4 regions of the Streptosporangium sp. NPDC049376 genome follow, and region 4 is predicted to be linked to each of the others. Evidence: riboswitches for the same ligand, from Rfam matches in the RefSeq annotation. Region 4 holds a riboswitch; each other region holds the start of a gene.
What was found. A riboswitch is a leader RNA that binds a small molecule or an ion and turns the genes downstream of it on or off. The one in region 4 is predicted to bind cobalamin.

Region 1: it holds a riboswitch for cobalamin, as region 4 does, so the genes downstream of both, ACIBVQ_RS21615 (ABC transporter substrate-binding protein) here and ACIBVQ_RS30520 (CbtB domain-containing protein) in region 4, are expected to answer to the same signal.
Region 2: it holds a riboswitch for cobalamin, as region 4 does, so the genes downstream of both, ACIBVQ_RS30715 (ribonucleoside-diphosphate reductase subunit alpha) here and ACIBVQ_RS30520 (CbtB domain-containing protein) in region 4, are expected to answer to the same signal.
Region 3: it holds a riboswitch for cobalamin, as region 4 does, so the genes downstream of both, cobN (cobaltochelatase subunit CobN) here and ACIBVQ_RS30520 (CbtB domain-containing protein) in region 4, are expected to answer to the same signal.

What each region holds. Positions count from the first base shown of each region.
Region 1 is NZ_JBITMT010000008.1:136,683-142,243, forward strand. Features, by position in the region: gene ACIBVQ_RS21610 (FecCD family ABC transporter permease) at 1-491, opposite strand, end outside; gene ACIBVQ_RS21615 (ABC transporter substrate-binding protein) at 488-1,474, opposite strand; cobalamin riboswitch at 1,667-1,793, opposite strand; gene alaS (alanine--tRNA ligase) at 1,929-4,574, shown strand; gene ACIBVQ_RS21625 (ArsR/SmtB family transcription factor) at 4,630-4,899, shown strand; gene ACIBVQ_RS21630 (metallophosphoesterase family protein) at 4,918-5,561, opposite strand, start outside.
Region 2 is NZ_JBITMT010000016.1:22,389-27,949, reverse strand. Features, by position in the region: gene ACIBVQ_RS30725 (mechanosensitive ion channel family protein) at 1-415, opposite strand, end outside; gene ACIBVQ_RS30720 (ribonucleotide-diphosphate reductase subunit beta) at 476-1,471, opposite strand; gene ACIBVQ_RS30715 (ribonucleoside-diphosphate reductase subunit alpha) at 1,506-3,749, opposite strand; cobalamin riboswitch at 3,900-4,100, opposite strand; gene ACIBVQ_RS30710 (Bug family tripartite tricarboxylate transporter substrate binding protein) at 4,105-5,127, opposite strand; gene glmS (glutamine--fructose-6-phosphate transaminase (isomerizing)) at 5,219-5,561, opposite strand, start outside.
Region 3 is NZ_JBITMT010000034.1:8,229-13,789, reverse strand. Features, by position in the region: gene ACIBVQ_RS39050 (precorrin-2 C(20)-methyltransferase) at 1-117, opposite strand, end outside; gene ACIBVQ_RS39045 (precorrin-8X methylmutase) at 114-740, opposite strand; gene cobG (precorrin-3B synthase) at 737-2,032, opposite strand; cobalamin riboswitch at 2,044-2,247, shown strand; gene cobN (cobaltochelatase subunit CobN) at 2,364-5,561, shown strand, end outside.
Region 4 is NZ_JBITMT010000015.1:158,488-164,048, reverse strand. Features, by position in the region: gene ACIBVQ_RS30535 (putative cobaltochelatase) at 23-2,083, opposite strand; gene ACIBVQ_RS30530 (histidine phosphatase family protein) at 2,080-2,643, opposite strand; gene ACIBVQ_RS30525 (CbtA family protein) at 2,640-3,380, opposite strand; gene ACIBVQ_RS30520 (CbtB domain-containing protein) at 3,397-3,591, opposite strand; cobalamin riboswitch at 3,623-3,742, opposite strand; gene dop (depupylase/deamidase Dop) at 3,834-5,351, opposite strand; gene ACIBVQ_RS30510 (acyltransferase family protein) at 5,437-5,561, opposite strand, start outside.

The sequences.
Region 1 (5,561 bases), on a different contig from region 4:
CCGGACCGGGCCAGGAAATAGACCGTGACCAGCGCCGCCAGCGCCCCCGCGAACGCGGCGACCGGCAGTGAGAACGGTCCGAGGAAGGTCAGGCCGAACACCGTCACGCTCACCGCGCCCACACTGGCGCCGGAGGAGACGCCAAGCAGCATCGGATCGGCCAGCGGGTTGCGCACCAGCGCCTGCAACGCCATCCCGCAGACCGAGAGACCGGCGCCGATGACCCCGCCCAGGATCACCCGCGGCAGCCGTACGTCCATGACGACGGTCTCCCTGACCGGGGACCAGACCGGTTCGGCCAGCGCGGGGTGGAGGCGGTGCAGCAGGATGCCCCACACCTGCTCGGCGGGCAGGCTGATCGAACCGGCCGCGACCCCCGCCGTGACCGCCCCGCCGAGCAGCAGCGCGCACAGCGCGAGCGTCAGCGGGTACGGCAGGCCGGGGCGCCGGGTGACGGGCGTCGTCCGGGAGAGCCCGGTCAGGCCGCTCACTCGAACCGGTCGGGGTGGATCTGCCGGGCCAGCGACTCAACCGCCGACGGCGCCCGGACCCCGAGCACGACCGACGACAGCGGCAGCACCGCGAACCGCCTGTGCCTGATCGCCGGAACGTCGGCGAGCGCCGGGTTCGACAGCAGGAACCTCTTCTTGTCCTCGACCTTCTCCTCGCCGTAGTCGTAGACGACGATCCAGTCGGGCGCGCGCTCGGCGACCTGCTCGAACGACACGTCGGCCCACGTCTTGTCCACGTCGGTGAAGACGTTCCGCGCGCCCGCCAGCGTGATGATCTCGTCGCCGACGCCCTTGCCCCCGGCGGTGAAGGCGGTCTTGTCGCCGCTGTCGTAGACGAACAACCTGACCGGCTCGACGTCGGCGAGCCTCTCCCTCACCCGCGCCAGGGGCTCGTGCAGCCGGGTGATGAGCGCCTCGGCCCGTTCGCGCACGCCGAAGATCGTGGCGACGTTGCGGATCTCCCGGTCCATCAGGTCCATGTCCACCGGGCCGGACGGGCACTGCTCGACGTTGAGGTAGGTGTCGATCCCGGCCTTGCCCAGCGCGTCGCGGCCGCGGCCCTCCTTCTCGTCGAAGGCGCTGGAGAAACCGCCGTAGACGAAGTCGGGCTCCTCGGCCAGCAGCGCCTCGTAGGAGGGGTACTGCCTGGAGAGCACCTTCACCCCGTCGTAGGCGGCCTGGTACTCGGGCAGGACCTTGTCGTCGAGATATCCGGTGCCGACCATCGACCCCTGCAGTCCCAGCGCCAGCATCACCTCGGTCGCGTGCTGGTTGAGCGAGACCGCCCGCCGCGGCGGGCGGTCGTAGGTCGTCCTGACGCCGCAGTCATCGAGGGTGACCGGGAAGCCCGCGACGGCCCCGGCAGGGGCTTCAGCCGGGGCTCCGGAGGAGGCGCTGCAACCGGCCAGGAGCATGGCACAGGACAGGGCGAGCAACAGGGACAGGGGACGTCTGACCGTCACGGACGGTTCCTCTCACGGGATCTGCACCATGGGACGGCCCTGCCGGAAGGTCACGGAACCGGCCAGGAGGTCGTCTCCGGGCACACGTCGGCGCGGAGGGCTCGTGCGGTCGTCGCCACGCGAGGTCATCCATCGGCCGACCCGCTCCTCTCCGGGGAGATCCGCCCCAGTTCGTCGAGGAGGCGACCGCGTGAGTCTCCTGGCTCTCGGGTCGATGCTCGCCCCCGTCTTCCCACCCCGCAGGGGGCGGTGACCTCGTGGGGGTCCGCTCGCCGATCACAGTGGCGGGACCGCGCCGGATTCGCACCGGCTTCCTCGTCCGCGCTCGCCTTCGCCGGTCATCATTGCACGAAGCCGTTGATGCGCTGAAGATGGCTTCCGGTTCCGGCGGCTGTACGATGCCTTGTTGCAACAAATTTGCAATTGCAAAGACTGGCGGCATTCGGGAGGGCAAGTGCGGACGGCGGAGGTCAAACGGCGGTTCCTTGAGCACTTCGCGGCGGCGGGGCACACCGTGGCCGCCAGCGCGCCGCTGCCCGCCGACGACCCGACGCTGCTGTTCGTCAACGCGGGCATGGTGCCGTTCAAGCCCTATCTCCTCGGGCAGCGGACACCGCCGTCCCCCCGGGCGGCCAGCGTGCAGAAGTGCATCCGCACCCTCGACATCGACGAGGTCGGCAAGACCACCAGGCACGGCACGTTCTTCCAGATGAGCGGCAACTTCTCCTTCGGCGACTACTTCAAGGAGGAGGCGATCAGGCTCGCCTGGGACCTGACGGTCAAGCCTCGGGCCGAGGGAGGCTACGGCCTCGACCCCGACCGGATCTGGGCCACCGTCTACCTGGACGACGACGAGGCCCACGCCCTGTGGCGGGACGTGATCGGCCTGCCGGAGGCCCGCATCGTACGGCGCGGCAAGGCCGACAACTTCTGGTCCATGGGCGTCCCCGGGCCGTGCGGGCCCTGCTCCGAGCTCTACTACGACCGTGGCCCGGCCTATGGGCGAGAGGGCGGGCCCGAGGTCGACGAGGACCGTTACCTCGAATTCTGGAACCTCGTTTTTATGCAATACGAGCGGGGCGAGGGCGTCGGCAAGGAGGACTACCCGATCCTCGGCGAGCTGCCCTCCCGCAACATCGACACCGGCATGGGCCTGGAACGCATGGCGGCGCTGCTCCAGGGCGTCGACAACCTCTACGAGACCGACGAGACCCGGCCCGTCCTGGACGCCGCCGCGGCGCTGACCGGAACCAGGTACGGCGTGCGCTCCGGGCCGTCCGCGGCCGAGAGCCACCCCGACGACGTCCGGCTCCGGGTCGTCGCCGACCACGTCCGCACCGCGCTCATGCTGATCGGCGACGGCGTCACCCCCTCCAACGAGGGACGTGGCTACGTGCTGCGCCGGATCCTGCGCCGGGCGATCCGCGCCGTCCGGCTGCTCGGCTACGAGGACCCGGTCCTGCCCGAACTGCTGCCGGTGGCCCGCGACTGCATGGCGCCCTCCTACCCGGAGCTGGCCGCCGACTTCGACCGGATCTCGGCCTACGCCTACGGCGAGGAGGAGACCTTCCGCTCGACGCTGCGCCAGGGCAGCGCGCTGCTCGACCGGGCCATCATCCGGACCGGGGAACGGCTGCCTGCGGCCACGGCCTTCAAGCTGCACGACACCTACGGCTTCCCGATCGACCTGACCGTCGAGATCGCCGCCGAACACGGCCTCGACGTGGACGTCACCGGGTTCAGGGAGCTGATGGCCGAGCAGCGGCGCCGCGCCCGTGAGGACACCCGCGCCAGGAAGACCGGCCACGCCGACACCGGACTGCACCGCGCCCTCCTCGACGAGCACGGCCCCACCGACTGGCGGGCGTACACGACGCTGACCACCGACTCGACGGTCCTGGCCGTGCTCCGCGACGGGGCGCCCGTGGCCACGGTCGTCGCGGGCCAGATCGTCGGCGTCGTCCTCGACCGCACCCCGTTCTACGCCGAGTCCGGCGGCCAGGAGAGCGACGCGGGAACCCTGCACGGCCCGAGCCTGTCCGCCGAGGTGCTGGACGTGCAACGCCCCGTCCCCGGGCTGGTCGTGCACCAGGTGCGCGTCCTGGACGGGGAACTGGCGCCGGGACAGCCCGTACGCGCCCAGGTCGACCCCGAGTGGCGCGCGGGCGCCCGCCAGGCCCACTCGGCGACCCACGTCGTGCACGCCGCGCTGCGCGCCACGCTCGGCCCGGCCGCCCTGCAGTCCGGCTCCTACAACCGGCCCGGCCACCTGCGCCTGGACTTCTCCTGGCGCGGTGCCCTGCCCGCCGGAGCCCGCGGGGAGATCGAGGACGCCGCCAACGTCGCGATCCGCGGGGACCTGCCGGTCGAGGTGCGCCACATGCCCCTTCGGGAGGCCCGTGAGATCGGGGCGCTGGCGCTGTTCGGCGAGACCTACGACGAGACCGTCCGGGTCGTCGAGATCGGCGGCGCCTGGTCACGGGAGCTGTGCGGCGGCACCCACGTCGACCGCTCCTCCCAGATCGGCGGCGTCGCCGTCACCGCCGAGTCGTCGGTCGGCTCGGGGCAGCGCCGCATCGAGGCCGTCACCGGCATCGAGTCCTTCCGCTACCTCGCCCGCGAGCGCGACCTCGTCTCCCGGATCGCCGAGCAGTTCAACGCCCCCCGCGCGGAGGTCGCCGACCGGGTCGCCGCCCTCGCCGAACGCCTCAGGGAGAGCGAACGTGAGACGGCCAGGCTCCGCGACCGGCTCCTGACCGTCGAGGCCGGTCAGGTCGCCGCGACCGCGACCGTCCACGGCGACGTCCTGCTGGCCACCGGCACCACGGAGACCGACGCCCGCCTCCTGGCGGAGCGCGTCGGCACGGCGCTGCCCGAGGACCGGCCGGGCGTCGCCGCGGTGCTGTCAGGAACGGCCCTCGTGGTCACCGTGAACGCCGCGGGCCGTACCCGGGGACTGGCCGCCGCTGACCTGGTCAGAGCGCTGCCCGAGGGCCGGGGCGGCGGCAACGCCGAGACGGCCCAGGGCCGCAGGCCCGCCGACCCGGACAAGGCCCTGGCCGCCCTCGCAGCCCTCCTCACGGACCGGACGCCGGCGTGACCGGACCGCCCCGGCTCACCCGGCGCGTTCGTAGACGCTGACGTGCCGCCGGCTCGTGGCCGCGTACGGGGCTCGCGTTCCCTCGGACGCCACCGTCCTGGCGGCGCTGCTGGGCGTGCCCGGGGCCACGCTGCTCGGCCTGCTTGAGGAGCCGTCGTCGACGGTCGAACTCGCCCGCCGTCTGAGGGCGACCCCGAGCGCCGTCTCCCAGCACCTGCGCGTGCTGTACGGCACCGGCCTGGTCACCCGGGTCCGTGACGGGCGGCACGTCCTGTACCGCAGAAGCCCCCTCGGCGACCGGCTGGTGGCCACTCCCGCCTCCTGAGCGGCCGGATGAGGGCGTTCAGCAGGCCGCCCGGCCGTCGCGCGGGCCGAAGGCGGTGACGGCCTCGGCGTCCGTCGTGACGGCGTGGATGTAGTGCTCGGCCCACGAGCGGCAGTCGTGGTAGCCCGACCTGCGCACCACGGACTCCACGGCGTCGTCGAGGTCGAACGGGGTGCGGCGGATCTGGACCTGGCCGTCGCGCAGCAGCAGCCAGTGACCGCCGGTGCGGCCGTAGGGCATGCCGATGCTTCCGGCGTTCACCACGAGACGCTCGTCCACGAGCCGCAGGTACGGCATGTGCGTGTGCCCGCACACCACGGTGCGCACGTCGCCGGGCAGGTCGGCGAAGACCTCCGCCCAGCGCTCAAGCCGGGTGTCGACCAGCACGACCTCGTTGTCGTCACGCGGGGTCCCGTGGCAGAAGACGACCTTGCCGAAGCCCTCGACCTCCATGGTGACCGGGTGGGGCAGGTCGGCTAGGAGCTTGACGTCCTCGTCGCGGAGCTGCCGCGCGGCCCACAGGTCGATCTCCCAGGCGTCCTCGACGCCCTCTCCCCGCGCGAACGCGACCAGGTCGCGGTCGGCGTTGCCGCGCACCAGGACCGCCCTGTCGCCCAGCTCGCGGAGCCGGTCGAGCACCTCGACGGGCTGGGGGCCCGCGG
Region 2 (5,561 bases), on a different contig from region 4:
GCGCCAGCAGGACGACCACCGCTGAGGCGACCCGGCGGACCAGGGAGATCTGGGTGCGGATCCTCCTGGCCCGCCGGTTACGCTCCCCCTCGACGCTGACCAGGCGGTCGAGGACCACGTCGGTGACCGCGTAGGCGGCCTGGATGGCCAGCCAGGTGACGCATCCGATCATGAAAAGGGTGATCGTCCGCTCGATCGCTTCGTCGACCGGCCCCTTGGCCATGCCGGGAAGGTAGAGCGTGTTGGCGGTCGCCACGACCGCCAGGGCGAAGGCGGGCCAGGTGCAGCGGCGCACGAGCGGCCCGGCCAGGACCCACCGCTCGCCGATCAGCCTCCAGCGCAGTGCCCGCCGTACCATCTCCACGCAGGCGACGGCGGCCAGCATCGAGGCGATCAGGATGATCCATCTGGACACGGACGCTCTTCCCCCCTGACGGTCGCTTGCCGGGTGGATGCCCCGGGACGCGCGGCCTATTCAGAAGGCCTCGTCAAAAGCGACAGTTCCCTCAACTGCTATCTGATAGGCCGAAACTCTCCGCTCGAAGAAGTTCGCGAGCTCCTGGACGTCCTGCAGCTCCATGAACGCGAAGGGGTTGGCGGTGCCGTACCGGACGGGCAGCCCGAGCCGGGTCAGCCGCTGGTCGGCCACGTATTCGAGGTACTGCCGCATCTGGCCGGGGTCCATGCCGGACCGGCCCTCGCCGCACAGGTCCTCGGCGAAGGCCAGCTCCGCCGCGACCGCCTCCTCCAGCATCCGGGTGACCTGGACGCCGAGCTCGTCGTCGAACAGGCCGGGTTCCTCGGCCCGTACGGTGTCCACCACGGAGAAGGCGAACTCCATGTGCATGGACTCGTCGCGGAAGACCCAGTTGGTCCCGGTGGCCAGGCCGCCGAGCAGGCCCCGCGAGCGGAACCAGTAGACGTAGGCGAAGGCCCCGTAGAAGAACAGGCCCTCGATGCACGCGGCGAAGCAGATCAGGTTGAGCAGGAACGCCCGCCGGTCGTCCCGCGTCCGCAGGCTGGTCAGCCCGCCGAGCGAGTCGATCCACCGGAAGCAGAACTCGGCCTTGTCCCTGATCGAGGGGATGTGCTCGATCGCGGCGAAGGCCCTGGCCCGCTCCTCGTGGTCGGGCAGGTAGGTGTCGAGCAGCGTCAGGTAGAACTGGACGTGCACCGCCTCCTCGTAGAGCTGCCTGCTGAGGTACAGGCGCGCCTCGGGGGCGTTGACGTGCTGGTAGAGGTTGAGCACCAGGTTGTTGGCCACGATCGAGTCACCGGTCGCGAAGAACGCGACGAGACGGTTGATCAGGTGGCGCTCCTCCGGCGTCATCCTGGCCAGGTCCGCCACGTCGGAGTTGAGGTCCACCTCCTCGACGGTCCAGGTGTTGCGGATGGCCGCCCGGTAGCGTTCGTAGAAGTCCGGGTAGCGCATGGGGCGCAGGGTGAGGTTCATACCGGGGTCGAGCAGCATTCGGAGAATGACCTTTCGGCTTGGGTCACGGGGCCTACTGGCAGGCGTCGCAGTACTCGGGGTTCTCCAGCGAGCAGGCGATCACGTCCTGCTCGGGGAGCGACTGTGCCGCGGTGGCCGGCACAGCGGCCGGCACAGTGGCTGACACAGCGGCTGACACGGTGGTCTGCGCGATGCGGGTGGCCGGACGGGAGCGCAGGTAGTAGGTGGTCTTCAGGCCCGAGCGCCAGGCGTAGGCGTACATCGAGGAGAGCTTGCCGATGGTCGGGGTCGCCATGAACAGGTTGAGCGACTGCGACTGGTCGATGTACGGCGCGCGCGCCGCGGCCAGGTCGATCAGCGCCTTCTGCGGCAGCTCCCACGCGGTCCGGTAGAGCGTCCTGAGGTCGTCGGGGATGCCCGGGACGTCCTGGATCGAGCCGTCCGCCCGCTTGATCGCGTCCCTGATCTGCGGGGTCCACAGGCCCCGGGCCGTGAGGTCGGCGACCAGATAGCGGTTGACCTGGAGGAACTCCCCGGAGAGGGTCTCGCGCTTGAAGACGTTCGACACCTGGGGCTCGATGCACTCGTAGCAGCCCGCGATGGAGGCGATGGTGGCCGTGGGGGCGATCGCGATCATCAGCGAGTTGCGCAGGCCGGTCACGGCGATCCGCTCCCTGAGCGCCGTCCACTCCGCCGAACGGGCGGCCCCGTAGTGGTCGGGGTGCAGTACGCCGTCGGCGGCGCGGGTGTCCCCGTAGGAGGGGTGGCGCCCTCGCTCGGCGGCCAGGTCGCTGGAGGTGGCGTAGGCGGCCAGCGCGATCTCCTCGGCGATCCGGGTCGACAGCTCAAGCGCCCGCGGCGAGTCGAACGGCAGCCGCAGCGCGAAGAAGACGTCGGCCAGCCCCATCACGCCCAGCCCGACGGGCCGCCAGCGCTCGTTGGCCGCGCGGGCCTCGGGCGTCGGGTAGAAGCCCAGGTCGATGGTCCTGTCCAGGAACCTGACCGCGGTGCGAGCCGTACGGCGCAGCCGCTCCCAGTCCACACCGTCCGCGGTGAGGTGGGCCGCCAGGTTGATCGAGCCGAGGTTGCAGACGGCGGTCTCCGCGTCGCTGGTGACCTCCAGGATCTCGGTGCACAGGTTCGACAGGTGGATGACGTTGCCCGGACGGGCCGTCTGGTTCGAGGTCCGGTTCGAGGCGTCCTTGAAGGTCATCCAGCCGTTGCCGGTCTGGGCGAGCGTGCGCATCATGCGACCGTACAGGGCGCGGGCCGGGACCTGCCTGACGAATCCGCCCTCGGCCTCCGCCCTGCGGTAGGCCTCCTCGAACGCCTCGCCGTACAGGTCGGTGAGGTGCGGGACCTCCTTGGGGTCGAACAGCGACCACATCTCGTCGGCCTCGACCCGCCGCATGAACTCGTCGGGGATCCAGTTGGCGAGGTTCAGGTTGTGCGTACGGCGCGCCTCCTCGCCGGTGTTGTCGCGCAGTTCGAGGAACTCCTCGATGTCGGCGTGCCAGGGCTCCAGGTAGACGCAGGCCGCGCCCTTGCGACGGCCGCCCTGGTTGACGGCGGCGACGCTGGAGTCGAGGGTGCGCAGCCACGGCACGATGCCGTTCGAGTGGCCGTTGGTGCCGCGGATCAGCGAGCCGCGCGAGCGGACCCGGGTCCAGGCGATGCCGATGCCCCCGGCGTACTTCGACAGGCGGGCGACCTGGCCGTAGCGCTGGTAGATGGCCTCTAGCTCGTCCCTCGGGGAGTCGAGCAGGAAGCAGGAGGACAGCTGGGGCCTGCGGGAACCGGAGTTGAACAGGGTGGGCGAACTGGGCAGGTAGGACAGGGTGGCCATGAGCCCGTACAGTTCGGCGGCCTCCTCGACCGTCTCCGACAGACCGCAGGCCACGCGCAGCAGGAAGTGCTGGGGGCGTTCGAGGACCTTGCGGGTGCTCGGGTGGCGCAGCAGGTAGCGGTCGTAGACGGTGCGCAGCCCGAAGTACTCGAACCTGTCGTCGGCGGCCGGGTCGACCAGCGCGTCGAGGGCGGCGGCGTTGGCGGCGACGAAGGCGGCCAGCCCGTCCTGCAGGAGCCCCGCGCCGTGGGTCGCGGCGATCGACTCGGAGAAGGTCGTGACGCCGTGCTCGGCGGCCTCCTCGGCGATCAGGCCGGTCAGCAGCCTGGCGGCGGCTCTGGAGTTCTCCGGGTCGGTGATCACCCGGGCCGCGGCCTCCTCGATCGCCCGCCTGCGATCGTCCGGCGAGTGCCCGGTCTTCTCCGCCTTCTCGGCCAAGGTCTGTGTCACGTGCCACCCCTCGTGCAGGTAATCCCCGTACGGCTCACGGAGCAGGGCGCGCGTCAACGGGCGGCTCCCGGGCACGCCGGACCGCCTCGTCCCGCGGCTCTCCCTCGAAGCCCTGGACAACTCTCGTGCCGAGCGGGGACCTGGTCGGTCCCCTCTCCACACACCGCGGGCAGGTCTTCGGACTCACGGGCGTGACGCGCGCTCCTACCGGCCGTCGCTTCCCGGGCGTGGTTCACCCAGTGCTCAGTTGACGGCTTTCGTTCCCGTTCACCGCTGCGGGGCAGTCCCGGTCTCTCACCGGGTTCCCTGTTGCCTCGCCCTCGTGGGCGAACCAGCGACGACCAGGATCCTACATCTAGTGCCGCCTGACGCAACCACCCCAACAGTTTGTGTCGGGGATGCTCAGCAACCCGAGCTCGTTGAGCACCGCGCGGGTACGGCGGGTCTCCGTGACCAGCCACCGGCGGAAGTCGTCACCGCTCAGGTACGCCCGGTGCCAGCCGTTGGCCGCGCACACGGCCTGCCATCGGGGCGAGGCGTCGATCCGGTCGCACAGGGCGACCGCCCCGTCCCGGTCATCGGGGCTCATGGCCCGGGGACCGAGCACCCCGCACCAGTCGGCGTACTCCAGGCGCACCTCCCGCTCCATCAGCGTCGGCGCGTCGATGCCGTCGATCCGCTCCCCCGAGGAGACCGCGAGCGGCATCAGCCGGCCCGTGGCGATCTTCGGCAGGAGGGAGCCGGCCGAGCCGAGGAGCGCGGCCACCCGCCCCTCGTGCAGCGCCTCGACGGCCTCCGACTCGGTCGGGTAACCCGCGTACTCCATCAGCCTGACGTCGACGCCGAGGCACTTGCCGATCATGCCGTAGAGCACGTGGTCGGAGCCGCCCCCGGCCCCTCCCCCGACCACCAGCCGCGCCGGGTCGCGGCGCAGCGCCGCGACGAAGTCCTCGAAGGTCCGCAGCAGGGAGTTCGGGGAGACGGCCAGGACGGACCAGTCTCCGGCCAGCCTGGCCAGCGGGGTCGAGGCCGCCAGCACGGAGTCCGCGTCGGCGGTCTCGCCGCCCGCCAGCATCGGCACGCCCGCCAGGAACACCCGGCCCTCGCGCGCGAAGGGGCCCCCGACGGCGGCGGCGAACGCGGTCAGGGCGGCCATCCCCTGGGCGCCCGCGCCGCTCACCTCGACCGCACCGGCCATCCTCTCGCCGGTCAGGATCGCGGCCAGCGCGTGGGCGGCCTGGTCCCAGCGCCGCCCGCGGACGACCGGCGCGACGATGGTCAGCCTGCGCGCCCACCCCGCACCGGGGCCTCCCATGTCACCGCAGCCCCCGGCGACCATGACCCCCAGCGCGAGCGCGAGGAATCGCCTACGGTGCATAAGCGTCCCTTCCGCCGAGATCCCCCAGATCTCTCGATACCCTACGTTGCAGATATGTCACTCTCTGCACCGCAATTGGGGCATCAGGCGCTCACTCCACGGTGACGCTCTTGGCGAGGTTGCGCGGCTTGTCCACGTCGCGGCCGAGCGCGACGGCCGCGTGGTAGGCGAACAGCTGCAGCGGGATCGACAGCAGGATCGGGTCGAGCTCGATCTCGTTCCTGGGCACCACCAGGCAGTCGTCGGCCAGCCGGGGATCGGCCTCGCGGTGCCCGACCATGAGCACCCGCCCGCCGCGCGCGCGGATCTCCCCCAGCGTGGTGAGGTTCTTGTCCAGCAGCTCGTCGTCGGGGACGACCGCCACGGTCGGCATCTCCGGGCCGATCAGCGCCAGCGGCCCGTGCTTGAGCTCGCTGGCCGGGTAGGCCTCGGCG
Region 3 (5,561 bases), on a different contig from region 4:
GTGGTAGGCGATGACGTCCGCCTCCCCGATGAGCCTGGCCGCCTTGACGGTCACCAGTTCCGGGTCTCCCGGGCCGAGCCCGACGCCCCTGAGCCGTCCCGCTGACGTGTCGTTCACTCGACCTCACTCGCGATCGCGTTGACCGCGGCGGCGGCCATCGCACTCCCACCCCGGCGCCCGTGCACGACCAGGTACTCCAGACCCGCCGGATGCCCGGCGAGCGCCTGCTTCGACTCGGCGGCGCCGATGAAACCCACCGGCACGCCGAGCACGGCGGCGGGCCGTCCCGCCCCCTCCTCGACCATCTCCAGCAGCCTGAACAGCGCGGTCGGCGCGTTGCCGATCGCGACGACCGCCCCTTCGAGACGGTCGCGCCACAGTTCGAGGGCGGCCGCGCTGCGGGTGGTGCCGAGCCGTACGGCCAGCTCGGGCACGCCGGGCTCACCCAGCGTGCAGAGCACCTCGTTGCCCGCGGGCAGGCGGCGCCGGGTCACCCCCGAGGCGACCATCATCGCGTCGCACAGCACGGGCGCCCCCGCGCGCAGGGCCGCCCTGGCCGAGGCGACCACGCCCGGCGACCAGCCGAGGTCGGCGACCAGGTCCACCATCCCGCAGGCGTGGATCATGCGGACCGCCACCTGGGCGACATCCGGCGGCAGGCCGTCCAGGTCGCTCTCGGCGCGGATGGTGGCGAAGGAACGCCGGTAGATCTCCGCGCCGTCCCGGACGTAGTCGGTCACGTTTCCCCTCTCAGAGCCGCCACGGCGGCCGTGGTCTCCTCGGTGTCCGCGCAGTTCAGGCCGCTTTCCGGGCCGCTGTCCAAGCCGCTGTCCTCCAGGAGGACCCGGTAGCCGGTCGTGGTCGCGACCACGTCGACGGCCCGTCCTCGCGGGCGGCCGCAACGTCGTTCGCAGCCCGCCCAGTGCACCGGGAGCGTACCGGGGCGGGCGGGGACGGCCGAGGGCGGGTCGCTCTCGGCCGCGATCCAGCGGGCGGCGTCGGCCCGCACGTCGGCCAGTGACTTCGCGCAGCCGGGCCGTCCCGCGCAGGCCGTCACGCCCGTCCACGGCGAGGCCGGGTCGAGGACCAGCCCGGCGGCGACGAGCCGCCCGGCGACCTCGGAGAGAGCGGCCGGGGACAGGCCGGGCAGGACGACGCCGCGCCACGGCGTCAGCCGTACCTCCTCGACGGCCAGGCTGGCCAGCAGGGCGGCCTGGGCGGAGGTCAGCCGCCCCAGCGGCACCGTGACGCCGAGCGTGTTCAGGCCTGAGGGCTGTTCGACGGCCCCGACGGGACCGTGGGAGGGCGCCGGGACGGGGGCCCGCCGTACGGGGGCGGAGGTCGTCTCCAGGGCGGCCGCGACCCGGGCGGCGACGCGCTCCGCGCAGCCGGGCAGTTCGCCGATCCGCCACACACGGCCCTCCCGCACCCCGGGCTCGGCCAGGAACGCCTCGGCGGCGGTCAGCAGCGCGGCGACCGCCGACTCCGGCGGCATCCGCAGGCCGCTGTCGGTCTCGGCCAGCAGCAACGCCACCTCGCCGGGGCCGGTCGGCAGGATCGCGGCGTCCGCCCCGAGCCAGGCCACGTCGCCCCGGCCGTCGTCGAGCGCGAACAGGAACCGCCCCGGCAGGCCGGCGAGCGCGGGCGTGCCGCACAGGCGCAGGTCGAGCTCACGGGTCAGCGGTCCCACGTCGAGAATCCCCCGGCCGTCGAGGCCGCTCAGCGGTGAGGCCAGGACGTTGCGGACCCGTTCGTGGGTGGCCGAGGGCAGCAGCCCCGCCTGTGCCATGCGGGCCGCGAAGTCGTCCCCGGCGCCCAGTCCGCGCACCTGGACGTTCGCCCGGGAGGTCAGCTCGACGACGCCGTTGCCGCAGGTCTCGGCGGCCGAGGCCAGCTCGCGCAGCTGCGGGGCCGTCAGGCGCCCTCCGGGCACCCTGACGCGCGCCAGGCCGCCGTCGGCCGCGGAATGCACCTGGAGCGCCCCCGGGCACGCGTCGGGATGAGATCGTCCGGAGAAGTGACCTTTTGACACGCTGAGGATGGTAACTCCAGTTTCTTGCGGGGACCTCGCTGCCGTAGTCTCATCGTTGGCGACGGCAAAAGGGAGGAAGCCGGTGTGAATCCGGCGCGGTCCCGCCACTGTAACCGGGGAGCGAACCCCATCCAGCCACGGTCCGGCAACGGGCGGGAAGGCCGGGGGGAGCATCGATCCGGGAGCCAGGAGACTCCAGCCGTCGTAGCCGACGACGACCCGGGGCGAGGACCCCGAGGGAGGAAAGCCCTGTGCGCTGTTCGCCGTTCCCCAGCCGCAAGCCCGCACCGCCGTTCACGGCCGCGCCGCTCCCCGCCGGGGAGCGTGGCGAATGATCCTCCTGCTCTCCACCTCCGACACCGACCTGCTCAGCGCCCGCGCCAGCGGCGCGGACTACCGGCTCGGCAATCCCGCCAGGCTCACCGCGGGGGACCTGCCTCCCCTCGTCGAGGGCGCCGACCTGGTCGTCGTACGGCTGCTCGGCGGGCGCCGCGCCTGGGAGGAGGGCCTGGACGCCCTGCTCGCCGGGCCGCTGCCCGTCGTCGTGCTCGGCGGCGAGCAGGCGCCGGACGCCGAGCTGATGGAACTGTCGACCGTGCCCGGCGGGGTGTGCGCCGAGGCGCACGCCTACCTCGCCCACGGCGGGGCCGCCAACCTCGCCGAACTGGGCCGCTTCCTGTCGGACACGCTGCTGCTGACCGGCCACGGCTTCGCCCCGCCCGCCCCGACGCCCGCCTGGGGCGTGCTCGAACGCCGGGCGCGCCGCGAGGAGGGCCCGGTCGTCGGCGTGCTCTACTACCGCGCCCACCACGTCGCGGGCAACACCGCCTTCGTCGAGACGCTCTGCGCCGCGATCGAGGACGCGGGCGCCCGCGCGCTGCCCGTCTACTGCGCCTCCCTGCGCAGCGCCGAGCAGGGCCTGCTCGACACCCTGGGCACGGTCGACGCCCTGGTGGTGACCGTGCTGGCCGCGGGCGGTACCCGCCCGGCCACCGCGTCCGCGGGCGGCGACGACGAGGCCTGGGACGTCGGCGCGCTCGCCGAACTCGACGTGCCGATCCTGCAGGGCCTGTGCCTGACCGGCGGCAGGGCCGCCTGGGAGGCCAACGACGACGGCCTCTCCCCGCTCGACGCGGCGACCCAGGTGGCGATCCCCGAGTTCGACGGGCGGATCATCACGGTGCCGTTCTCCTTCAAGGAGATCGACGGGGACGGCCTGACCGTCTACGTCGCCGACCCCGAGCGGGCCTCCCGCGTGGCGGGCATCGCCGTACGGCACGCCGTCCTGCGGCACGTCCCGCCCGCCGAGCGGCGGATCGTGCTGATGCTGTCGGCCTACCCGACCAAGCACTCCAGGATCGGCAACGCCGTCGGCCTCGACACCCCGGCGAGCCTGGTGCGGCTGCTTGCCGCGATGCGCGAGCACGGCTACGACATCGGCGCCGAGGACGAACTGCCCGGCGTCACCGGGCAGGACGGCGACGCGCTGATCCACGCCCTCATCGCCGCCGGAGGCCAGGACCTTGATTGGCTCACCGAGGAACGGCTCGCGGGCAACCCGGTGCGGATCAAGGCCTCCCGGTACGCCGCGTGGTTCGCCACGCTGCCCGAGGACCTGCGGGCCTCGGTCGAGGAGCACTGGGGACCTCCGCCCGGTGAACTGTTCGTCGACACCTCCGCCGATCCGGACGGTGAGATCGTGCTGGCCGCGCTGCGCGCGGGCAACGTCGTCGTCATGGTGCAGCCGCCCCGGGGGTTCGGCGAGAACCCCATCGCCATCTACCACGACCCCGACCTGCCGCCCAGCCACCACTACCTGGCCGCCTACCGCTGGCTGTCCGACGGCTTCGGCGCGCACGCCGTGGTGCACGTCGGCAAGCACGGCAACCTGGAGTGGCTGCCCGGCAAGTCGGCGGGCCTGTCGGCCTCCTGCGGCCCCGACGCCGCCCTCGGGGACCTGCCGCTGATCTACCCGTTCCTGGTCAACGACCCCGGCGAGGGCACCCAGGCCAAGCGCCGCGCCCACGCCACGCTGGTCGACCACCTCGTCCCGCCGATGGCCCGCGCCGACATCTACGGCGACATGGCCAGGCTTGAACAGCTCCTCGACGAGCACGCCTCCATCGCCGCGATGGACCCGGCCAAGCTGCCCGCGATCCGGGCGCAGATCTGGACGCTGATCCAGGCCGCCAGGCTCGACCACGACCTCGGCATCGAGGACCGTCCGCACGACGCCGAGTTCGACGACTTCCTGCTGCACGTGGACGGCTGGCTGTGCGAGGTCAAGGACGTCCAGATCCGCGACGGCCTGCACGTGCTCGGCGCGGCCCCGCAGGGCGCCGTCCGCGTCGACCTGGTGCTGGCCATCCTGCGCGCCCGCCAGATGTGGGCGGGCGGCATGGCGCTGCCCGGCCTGCGCGAGGCGCTCGGCCTGCGTGAGGACGGCACCGCCGGGCGCCTGGGCGTCGACGAGGCGGAGGCCGAGGCCAGGTCACTGGTCGAGGCGATGGAGGAACGCGGCTGGGACCCGGCCGCCGCGGCCGAGGTCGCCGCGTCCGTGACGGGCGGCGACCGGGAGCAGGTCGGGCGTGTCCTGCGGTTCGCGGCCGAGGAGGTCGTCCCCAGGCTGGCGCGCACCGTGGACGAGATCGGCGCGATCCTGCACGCCCTCGACGGCGGCTACGTCCCGGCGGGACCGAGCGGGTCGCCGCTGCGCGGGCTGGTCAACGTGCTGCCGACCGGCCGTAACTTCTACTCGGTCGACCCGAAGGCCGTGCCGAGCAGGCTGGCCTGGGAGACCGGGCAGGCGATGGCCGAATCACTCCTCGAACGCTACCGCTCCGAGCACGGCGACTGGCCGCGCTCGGTCGGCCTGTCGGTGTGGGGCACCAGCGCCATGCGCACCGCAGGGGACGACGTGGCCGAGGTGCTGGCGCTGCTGGGCGTGCGCCCGGTGTGGGACGAGGCGTCGCGGCGGGTCACCGGCCTTGAGGCGATCCCCGCCGGGGAACTGGGCAGGCCCAGGATCGACGTGACCGTCCGCATCAGCGGCTTCTTCAGGGACGCCTTCCCGCACGTGGTCGCCCTGCTCGACGACGCCGTACGGCTGGCCGCCGGGCTGGACGAACCGGACGAGGACAACTACGTCAGGGCGCACGTGCTGGCCGACACCCGTGAGCACGGCGACGAGCGCAGGGCGACCATGCGCATCTTCGGCTCCCGTCCCGGGGCGTACGGCGCCGGGCTGCTGCCGCTGATCGACAGCCGCAACTGGCGCGACGACGCCGACCTGGCCGAGGTGTACGCCGTGTGGGGCGGCTTCGCCTACGGAAGAGGTGTCGAGGGGGTCCCGGCCAGGCAGGACATGGAGGCCGCCTACCGGCGGATCGCGGTCGCGGCCAAGAACGTCGACACCCGCGAGCACGACATCGCCGACTCCGACGACTACTTCCAGTACCACGGCGGCATGGTCGCCACCGTCAGGGCGCTCACCGGCAGGGCCCCCGCCGCCTACGTCGGCGACAGCACC
Region 4 (5,561 bases):
GTACGGCTCGCGGGAGCGGTTCTCACGCGGCGGCCCGCCTGTCACGGACCACTCCGGCGAGGTCGGTGAGGTCGTCGAGGCGCACGGCCCGCGCGCCCATCCGCCGGGCCAGGGACGCGGCCAGCCCGAGGCGGATGTGCCCCGTCTCGCAGTCGACCACGACCGTGGCGACCCCGGCCAGCAGCGCCGCCGCCCTGTGGGCCTCCTCGACGGTGCCGGAGGTCGCCCGCCCGTCGGTCACCAGGACCAGCAGCGGGCGCCGGGACGGGTCACGCAGGCGCTCGATCCGCAGGACCTCGGCCGCGCGCAGCAGCCCCGCCGCCAGCGGGGTTCGCCCACCGGTCGGCAGCTCGCGCAGCCGGGCGGCCCCCGCCTCGACCGAGGAGGTCGGCGGCAGCACCAGGTCGGCGCGGGTGCCCCGGAAGGTGACCAGGCCTACCTTGTCACGGCGCTGGTAGGCGTCGAGAAGCAGGCCGAGCACGGCGCCCTTGACCGCGCGCATGCGCCGCCTGGCCGCCATGGATCCGCTGGCGTCCACGACGAACAGCACCAGGTTGCCCTCCCTGCCCTCGCGCGCGGCCTCTCTGAGGTCCTCGCGCCGCAGCAGCAGGCCGGGCCCGCTCCTGCCCCGTCCCACCTGGTACGGCGCGGCGGCCTCGACGGTCGCCCGCAGGTGCAGTGAGGCGGGCCGTCCCCCCGGGACCCTGGCCCCGGTCACCCTGCCCAGCGGGGTCGCGGCCCTGGACCTGCGGCCCGGGGCCCCGGCGCCGAGACCGGGCACGGTGAACAGCCTGGCGCGCCTCGCGGGGTCGGCCTCGGCGACCCGGTCGTCTCCCGTCCGCCCGGTCGCGGCGTCTCCCCCGGCGGGCGCGGGGACGCCCTCCCGGCTCGCCGGCTCGGCCGGCTCCGTCCCCGAGACGTCCTCGCCGGAACCGCCGGGGCCGCTCCCCGGGCTGTCCGGGCCTCCTCCTGGACCGCCCTCGGGGCCGTCGCCGGGGCCGCCCTCCGGACCGTCACCGGGGTCGTCCGGCTCCTCCGGGTCCTCGGGCGTCTGGTCGAGGAGTTCGTCCAGCCTGGCCTCGTCCAGGCCCGGCGCGTCGAAGGGGTCGCGACGGCGGCGGTGCGGGAGGGCGAGCCTGGCGGCCTCGCGGACGTCCTCGGCCGTCACGGTCGTCCCGCCCCGCCACGCGGCGTGCGCGATGGCCGCCCGCGCGGTGACCAGGTCGGCCCGCAGGCCGTCGACCTCGAAGGCGGCGCAGACCGTGGCGATGCTCCGCAGCGCGGAGTCCGGCAGGGTGACCTCGGCGACCCTGGCCCTGGCTTCGGCGACACGCGTGGCCAGCTCCCGTTCCCGCGCCTGCCACGAGGCGGCGAAGGCGACCGGGTCGGCCTCGAAGGCCAGGCGCCGCCGGACCACCTCGGCCCGCTGGGACACCTCCCGCGACGCCCTGACCTCCACGGTCAGCCCGAACCTGTCGAGGAGCTGGGGACGTAGCTCCCCCTCCTCCGGGTTCATGGTCCCCACCAGCAGGAACCTGGCGGCGTGCCGTACCGAGACTCCCTCGCGTTCGACGTAACAGGTGCCGAGCGCGGCGGCGTCGAGCAGCAGGTCCACCAGGTGGTCGTGCAGGAGGTTGACCTCGTCGACGTAGAGGACGCCCCGGTGCGCGTCGGCGAGCAGGCCGGGCTCGAAGGCCTTCACCCCCTCGGTGAGCGCCCGTTCCAGGTCGAGCGAGCCCGCGAGGCGATCCTCTGAGGCGCCGACCGGCAGCTCGACGAGCCTGGCGGGCCGTACGGTGCCGGGGGCGGCCTCGTGCGGGCCGTCCGGGCAGCCGGGGTCCGGGGCGGCGGGGTCACAGGAGAAGCGGCAGCCACGCACCACCTCGACGGGCGGGAGCAGCGCCGCGAGCGCCCGCACGATCGTGGACTTGGCCGTGCCCTTCTCCCCTCTGACCAGGACTCCGCCGACACCGGGGGAGACGGCGTTCAGGATCAGGGCGAGCTTGAGGTCCTCCGACCCCACGATCGCGGTGAAGGGATAGCGCAGGTCGCGCACCTTGACTGCCTCCTCGGCTCTCGTCATACGGGGTAACTCAGCCGCCAGCGTCCGCCCCGCCCGGTGAGCGTCACCAGGGCGAGGGGCGCGACGTCGACGCGCCAGAAGGCATGGGCCGGGGCGCCGAGGGCGTGCACGACCGCGGCCCTGACCACCGGGGCGTGGGTGACGGCGACCGTCCGCCCCGGGCCGAGGACCGCGAGCCAGGCCGCGACCCGGCCGACGAGTCCGGTGATCGGCTCCCCGCCGTGGGGGGCCGCCGCCGGGTCGGTGAGCCAGGCCGCGAGTCCTTCGGGATCGGCCGCCTCGACCTCGGCCAGCGTCATGCCGCGCCAGCGCCCGTAGTCGCAGTCGGCGAGCGACGGCTCCGGCCCGGCACGCAGGCCGAGCGCCTCGGCCGTCTGCGCGCAACGCAGCTCGGCTCCGCGGACGGCCCGGCCCGGACCGATCCGCGGGGCCAGCGCCCGGGCGCGGCGCAGGCCGTTCCCGTCGAGCGGCTCGTCTCCGGGAAAGGCCGCCCGTGCCGTCGCCCGTGTCGAGGCGTGACAGACCAGCAGCAGGCGCGCGACCCCCGAGGGGGCCGTCACGCCGGGCTGCGCCTGCGCGCGGCGAAGGCGAACAGGGCTCCTACGCCCAGCCAGAACACCGCCTGTGTCCCGAGGGAGGCCAGGCGGAAGTCCCACAGGAGACCGGCGGGGAACCCCTCGGGCACCTCGTCGATCCCGGGCAGCAGGATCCAGGCCGCCGCGACCGGCACCAGCAGCGCCGCGCCGCCCGCGAGCCAGCGCGGCCACGCCTCCTCGGAGGAGACGTAGCGGTGCGCGGCCGCCGCGGCGCCGACGGAGAGGATGCCGATGGCGACGGCGACCAGGTAGAGCACCGTGCGCTGGTTGATCGTCTCCGGGTCACCGACGGCCGGTGGGTTGGCGGGATATTTCACGAAAGGGATAAGGACGATCGCGACGAACGCCGCCGCCGCGAGGGAGACCGCCAGCAGCGGTTCCGATCTCGGGCCGACCCGGCCGCGCACGCCCGCGTACACGAGGGCGAACAGGCCCCCGAGAGCCAGGCCGTACAGGGCCAGGGCGAGGAAGAGGCCGAAGCGCTGGCCGTTCCTGCTGACCGGCGCCTCCTCCCCGTGGGAGTGGGCGGGCTCGGCCGCCTCGTGACTGTGGGCACCGGTACCGGAGGAGGCCGCCGCGGCCTCCTCCAGCGCGATGGCCCGCTCGACGCGGGGTTCGCCCACGGTGTAGGCGAACACCCCGGCGAGCAGTCCTGCGAGAAGGCCGACGAGCATGCCTCTGACGATGAGTTTGGTGATCACGTGTGGCTCGGTGCGCTCAGTGGCAGGGAACACCGAGCAGGTGACGCCCGTCGTGCATGAGTTCGTGCAGGTAGTTACCGGCCTGCGAGATCGCGCCCTGGTCGAAGGCGACCAGGTAGGCGAGGAGCAGCAGCACCGGTACGGCGAGAAGCCAGCGGGTGAGCGAACCGAGCGGGATGGGCTTGACCGGCGGAGCAGAGATCTGGCTCACGGCCACCTCCTTCAGGGGATTGACGCGCCCCTTTTCGTAGGTCGGTGGCGGCCGAGTGACCTGGCTCCCCGCCCTCTCGGGCCGGTTACAGTGGCGCGACCGCACCGGAATCTCACCGGATTTCCCTCGCACCGCCACAAAACACCCGGAATGTATACCGGTTCACAGCGTCCGTCAATCCATGCAATAGCGGACACAAAGCCATAAACCGCGCGGGCGGGAGCACCCGCCCGCACGGGAGGTCACTGATCGCCGGTGAGAGCGGTGACCAGGTCGGCGGCGGTGCGACAGCGGTCGAACAGCTCTCCGACATGGGCCTTCGTACCGCGCAGCGGCTCCATGGTCGGAACGCGCTGCAGGGACTCCCTGCCCGGGATGTCGAAGATGACCGAGTCCCAGGACGCGGCGGCGACCGACTCGCTGAACTGGCTCAGGCAACGACCCCTGAAGTAGGCCCGCGTGTCGCTCGGCGGCGCCTCGATGGCCCGCCGCACCTCGTCCTCGGTCACCAGGCGCTGCATCCTGCCCCGGGCGACCAGCCGGTTGTACAGGCCGCGCTCGGGGCGGATGTCGGAGTACTGCAGGTCCACCAGCTGCAGTCGCGGGTGGGACCAGGCCAGGCCGTCACGGGTACGGTAGCCCTCCAGCAGTTCGAGCTTGGCCACCCAGTCGAGCTCCCGCGACAGCTGCATCGGGTCCTCGGCCAGACGGGTCAGGACGGACTCCCAGCGGTCGAGGACGTCCTTGGTGATCTCGTCGACGCCGTTCCCGCTGCGCTCCTCGGCGTACTTGCGGGCCAGCTCCAGATACTCCATCTGCAGCTGCACCGCGGTGAGCCTGCGGCCGTCGCGCATCGCGATCTCGTACTTCAGCGTGGGGTCGTGGGAGACCGCGCGCAGCGCCTGGACCGGGTTGTCGACCGCGAGGTCACGGGTGAAGTAGCCGTCCTCGATCATGGCGAGGACCAGCGCGGTCGAGCCCAGCTTCAGGTAGGTCGAGATCTCCGACATGTTGGCGTCGCCGATGATGACGTGCAGCCTGCGGTACTTCTCCGGGTCGGCGTGCGGCTCGTCCCTGGTGTTGATGATCGGCCGCTTGAGCGTGGTCTCCAGGCCGACCTCGACCTCGAAGAAGTCGGCACGCTGACTGATCTGGAAGCCCTCGCCCCGGGAGTCCTGGCCGATGCCGACCCTGCCGGCACCGACGACGACCTGCCGGGAGACGAAGAACGGGGTCAGATACCTGACGATGTCTGCGAACGGCGTGGCGCGCCGCATCAGGTAGTTCTCGTGGCAGCCGTAGGAGGCGCCCTTGTTGTCGGTGTTGTTCTTGTAGAGCTGGATCGGAGCGTTGGCGGGGACGGCCGAGGCGCGCGTCGCGGCGTCGTGCATGACGCGCTCCCCCGCCTTGTCCCAGATCACCGCGGCTCGTGGATTGGTGCATTCGGGAGTCGAGTATTCGGGATGGGCGTGATCCACGTACAGCCGGGCCCCGTTGGTGAGGATCACGTTGGCCAGGCCCAGATCCTCGTCCGTGAGCTGGCTCTGGTCGGCCACCTCCCTGGACAGGTCGAAGCCCCGGGCGTCGCGCAGAGGGTTCTCCTCCTCGAAGTCCCAGCGTGCCCGCCTGGCCCTGGCCGCCGAGGCCGCCAGATAGGCGTTCACCACCTGGGAGGAGGTCACCATCGCGTTGGCCCCCGGCTGTCCGGGCACGGAGATGCCGTATTCGGTCTCGATGCCCATCACCCGCCGTACCGTCATGCGCACCCTCTGTTCATCCAGGACGACTACTCCGCCGTATATATCCCCGACCCTAGACCCTTCACTATCCCCGGTGACCAGACAGTTATGGCACAGAGGCCTTTTCTGAGGCGTTTTCTCCCGAGGCCCCCGGAGCGGGAACCGCTCCCCCGCCGGGACCGCGTCCGTGCCTCCCCTGTGGTACGGCCGCCCGCCGCCGCCTGGCCTTGA